Regions from separate parts of the Streptomyces sp. NPDC088706 genome, predicted to be linked through region 2. Evidence: riboswitches for the same ligand, from Rfam matches in the RefSeq annotation. Region 2 holds a riboswitch; the other holds the start of a gene.
The links. Region 2 has a riboswitch for glycine ahead of gcvT (glycine cleavage system aminomethyltransferase GcvT). Riboswitches for the same ligand answer to the same signal wherever they lie in the genome.
Positions count from the first base shown of each region.

Region 1: linked by a shared signal. The riboswitch ahead of gcvP (aminomethyl-transferring glycine dehydrogenase) and the one ahead of gcvT (glycine cleavage system aminomethyltransferase GcvT) in region 2 are both predicted to bind glycine.

Region 1 is NZ_JBIVLW010000008.1:9,756-12,140, reverse strand. Features, by position in the region: gene gcvP (aminomethyl-transferring glycine dehydrogenase) at 1-1,183, opposite strand, end outside; glycine riboswitch at 1,377-1,474, opposite strand; gene ACIQAK_RS19670 (PRC-barrel domain-containing protein) at 1,609-1,980, shown strand; gene ACIQAK_RS19665 (DNA polymerase IV) at 1,902-2,385, opposite strand, start outside.
Region 2 is NZ_JBIVLW010000002.1:759,691-762,075, reverse strand. Features, by position in the region: gene ACIQAK_RS09020 (AAA family ATPase) at 1-671, opposite strand, end outside; glycine riboswitch at 836-933, shown strand; gene gcvT (glycine cleavage system aminomethyltransferase GcvT) at 1,113-2,240, shown strand; gene gcvH (glycine cleavage system protein GcvH) at 2,362-2,385, shown strand, end outside.

The DNA.
Region 1 (2,385 bases), on a different contig from region 2:
CGAAGAAGGCGCCGTGCACGACCTCGGCACCGGCGGCGCGCAGGCCCTCGGCGAGGATCGTGGCGTAGCGGTGGGTGCGCCGGGCGATCGTGCGCAGCCCGTCGGGGCCGTGGTAGACGGCGTACATGCCGGCCATGACGGCGAGCAGCACCTGCGCCGTACAGATGTTGCTGGTGGCCTTCTCGCGGCGGATGTGCTGCTCGCGGGTCTGCAGGGCCAGGCGGTAGGCCTTGTTGCCGTCGGCGTCGACGGAGACGCCGACGAGGCGGCCGGGCAGGGAGCGGGCGAACTTCTCGCGGACGGCCATGAAGCCGGCGTGCGGGCCGCCGAAGCCCATCGGGACGCCGAAGCGCTGGGTGGTGCCCACCGCGATGTCCGCGCCGAGGGCTCCGGGCGAGGTGAGCAGGGTGAGGGCGAGCAGGTCGGCGGCGACGGTGACGATCGCCCCGAGCTCGTGGGCCTGCTCGATCACGGGCCCGATGGCGCGCACGGCACCGGAGGCGCCCGGGTACTGGAGCAGGACGCCGAAGACGCCGCGCTCGGCGATCTCCGTGGGGATGCCGTCGCTGAGGTCGGCGACGACGACCTCGACGCCGGTCGGCTCGGCACGGGTCTGGATCACCGCGACGGTCTGCGGCAGGGTGTCGGCGTCGATCAGGAAGACGCCGTTCTTGACCTTGCCGACGCGCCGGGCGAGCGCCATGGCCTCGGCGGCCGCGGTGCCCTCGTCGAGCAGGGAGGCGCCGGAGGTGGGCAGCCCGGTCAGCTCGGCGACCATCGTCTGGAAGTTCAGCAGGGCCTCCAGGCGGCCCTGGGAGATCTCCGGCTGGTACGGCGTGTAGGCCGTGTACCACGCGGGGTTCTCCATGACATTGCGCAGGATGACGGGCGGCGTGAAGGTGCCGTAGTAGCCGAGGCCGATCATCGGGGCGAGCACCTTGTTGCGGTCGGCCAGCGAGCGGAGCTCTGCCAGCACCTCGGCCTCGGTGCGCGCCGAGGGAAGGTTCAGGGCCTCCGCACTCTTGATCACGTCGGGCACCGCGGCGGCGGTCAGCTCGTCGAGGGAGCCGTAGCCGACCTGGGCGAGCATCTTCGCCTGGGCGCCGGCGTCGGGCCCTATGTGGCGCTGCTCGAACGGAATGCCCTGCTCCAGCTGGGAGAGCGGAGTGCGACGGGGGGTCATGGTGGAGGCCTCCTGGTCTGTCACGACCTGCGAGGGGCACCACGGCGCGGGTGCCCGAACGGCCTCCCCCTCTGTCATGTCAACCTGAGAGCTTCACCGGCCCGCCCGGGGGCGTGCCGACTTTCACCGTCGGTGAGGGTCGAGCCCGTCCCGGCATGCGCCCGCACGAACCCGCCCTGCTTTCCAGAGTGACCTCGTCCGTGCGGTACGGGGGCCTGAGAGATTCCGGGGAGGATTTGCTCCTTCGGCGCCTCCGGATTCCGCACCGGAGGACTCTCCCGCACGGGGTCAGCAGCCAGCTGCCAGCCTACCAGCGGCCGTCCTCGCGGAGCCCTCGAGTGGCCGACGCCACGGATCTGCACTTGTCTGGTGCTGGTGGAGCGACAGGGGACCCCCCTGAGCAGTGGCGACCAGAGGGAGGCACCGTGAAGACGGATATCGATCCGCGCCGCCTGATCGGCCGTAAGGCGTTCGATCGCAGGGGCGCCAAGATCGGAACGGTGGATGAGGTCTATCTCGACGACGCGACGGGGGTCCCCGAGTGGGCGGCCGTCCGCACCGGCCTGTTCAGCAGGGACGCCTTCGTCCCGCTGGAACCCAGCGAATTCGTCGAGGACACCCTGCGGGTCCCCTTCGACCGGGCGTTGATCAAGGGCGCACCGGACTTCGGGGTGGGCCGGCACCTCTCGCCGGAGCAGGAGCTGCAGCTCTACCGCCATTACGGTCTGGACTCCCCGCCGGCGGCGGAGACCGGCCCCGACCGTGACTTCGGCAGGCTGGCCGGCCAGGAGGAGTAGTCGACCGGGTCGCGGACCAGCGGCAGCGGATCGGCCGGGCTGAGCTCCGGGTCGTCGACGCGGAACGTGACGACCCGGCCGACCGGCCCCCCGGGCTCCTCGAACCGGACCGTCACCCGGCCCACCCCGCTCCCCTGCACCCAGCCGTGCCCGTGCACCGTGTGGCGTACGTCGTGCCCGGCGGGCCAGCGCCGGGCGGCGAGCTGCTCCGCGCTGTCCCGTACGGGCTCCTCGTCCGCCGGTCCGCCGCCCGGCCCGGCGTCGTCCGGCACCGGATTCTCCGGTGTGCGCGCCCGCTCCGCCAGCTCCCTGGCGTCCGCGGCCTGCGCGAACAGATCCTCCTGGGTGAAGTCCGCGAGCCCCGTGACGCCCACGCCCAGGAGCCTTACACCACCGGTGGTGTCC
Region 2 (2,385 bases):
CCGTCCGTGAAGGAGATCCGGCTCAGCGCGCTCGCGGCCTCGCGGTCCAGCAGCACCGCCGAGGCGCAGCCCGGCGGCAGCGCGCCCTGTTCGGTGTCCCGGATCAGCCGGGCCACCGCGTTCCGGTGCCGGGCGAAGGCGTACCCGGAGACGCCCCGGCCGCGCTCGCGCTGCCCCTGGCGGGCCGTCTCGGGGTCGACGTCGAGCAGGAGCAGGTGCAGGGTGCGGCCCCGCCGCGCGGCGTACCGGGCGAGCCAGCGGCGTACCCAGGTCTGCGTACCGCAGTCGTGCACGACGACGGACGCGCCGGAGCGCAGGACGGCCCGGAGCCCCAGGTAGTGGGCGGCGCGGACCAGGGGGCGGTAGAGGGCGTAGGGGACGAAACGGGGCAGGGTGGCGGCCCAGCGGTCGCGGGTGTCCTGGGAGTCGACGGCGTGGCCGCGCACGGCCTGCCGGATCAGGGTGGACTTGCCGCCGCCGGGCAGCCCGGAGACGACCGCGATGTCACCCGTGGGGAAGTCCAGGCCGTACGGGACGGACCCGGTGCGCCCGCGCAGATCGCGTACCACCGGTGGACGGGGGTCCGGCAGCTCCCGTACGGGCAGCGCGGGCTGTGCGGGCATCGCGCCGGGCGCGAACCCCGCGGTCGGTACCGACCGCTGTGCCGTCATCGCGCATCCCCCTGCTGTCGGGCCGCCCACGCCTGCCCCTGAAGTGTAAAGAAATGGCAAGGCGACACAACCGCCCTCGCCGTCTCCACAAGCGTTGCCGACCGGCCTCCCCACTCTGCCGCAAGCCGTGCGATGATGACCCCGCCAACTGCATACCGGCCGTTCGAATCCGCGCGGGAGAGTTCCGGCCACAGTGTGAGCCGGGCGCCGAAGGAGCAAGATCCTCCCTTGAATCTCTCAGGCCCCGTACCGCGTGGATGAGGCAGATCTGAAAAGCGAGCCGCCCCGCGGCTCCACCCAAGGTGCAAGCCGAGCCCTGTGACCAGGGGCGCCCCTCTCCAGGGGCATACCCCGCCAGGGGCTATCGGCGAACCTCTCAGGTTCCGATGACAGATGGGGAGGATTTCCGTCCTGACGTCGTCATGCCCTGGAGCCGTATCCATGAGCACTGCCCCCCGTCTCACCGCCCTCGACGCGACGCACCGCTCGCTCGGCGCCACCATGACCGACTTCGCGGGCTGGGACATGCCCCTGCGGTACGGCAGTGAGCGCGACGAGCACAACGCCGTACGCACCCGGGCCGGTCTCTTCGACCTGTCGCACATGGGCGAGATCACCGTCACCGGCCCCGAGGCCGCGGCCTTCCTGAGCTACGCGCTGGTCGGCAACATCGCCACCGTCGGCAACGGCCGGGCCCGCTACACGATGATCGTCCAGGAGGACGGCGGGATCGTGGACGACCTGATCGTCTACCGCCTGGGCGAGACGGAATACATGGTGGTCGCCAACGCGGGCAACGCCCAGATCGTGCTGGACTCGCTGACCGAGCGGGCCGGGGGCTTCGACGCCGAGGTGCGCGACGACCGGGACGCGTACGCGCTGCTCGCGGTCCAGGGCCCGGAGTCCCCCGCCATCATGAAGGCCGTCACCGACGCCGACCTGGACGGGCTGAAGTACTACGCGGGCCTGCCGGGCACGGTCGCCGGGGTGCCGGCGCTCATCGCCCGCACCGGCTACACCGGCGAGGACGGCTTCGAGCTGTTCGTCGCCCCCGAGCACGCCGAGCAGCTGTGGCGGGCGCTGAGCGAGGCCGGCGAGGCGCACGGGCTGATCCCCTGCGGCCTGTCCTGCCGGGACACGCTGCGCCTGGAGGCGGGCATGCCGCTGTACGGGCACGAGCTGACGACCGCGCTGACCCCGTTCGACGCGGGCCTGGGCCGGGTCGTGAAGTTCGAGAAGGGGGGCGACTTCGTGGGGCGCGAGGCCCTCATCGCCGCCGCCGAGCGGGCCGAGACCGCCCCGCCGCGCAAGCTGGTCGGCCTGATCGCCGAGGGCCGCCGGGTCCCGCGCGCCGGTTTCCCCGTTGTCGCCGTCGGCGGGCCCGCCGACAAGGTGATCGGTGAGGTCACCTCCGGCGCCCCCTCCCCCACCCTGGGCAAGCCGATCGCCATGGCGTACGTGGACGCGGCCTTCGCCGCGCCGGGCACCGAGGGTGTGGGCGTGGACATCCGGGGCACGCACGAGCCGTACGAGGTCGTCGCGCTGCCGTTCTACAAGCGCCAGAAGTGATATCCCGGAAGAAGCCGGGCCTTCTCACCGCACGCAGACGCCACGGAAGTGACGTACCTCCGTCTCACACCGTAAGACCACCGTTCATCAGCACTCCCCCGCGTACAGGAGAATTCAGGTCATGAGCAACCCCCAGCAGCTGCGG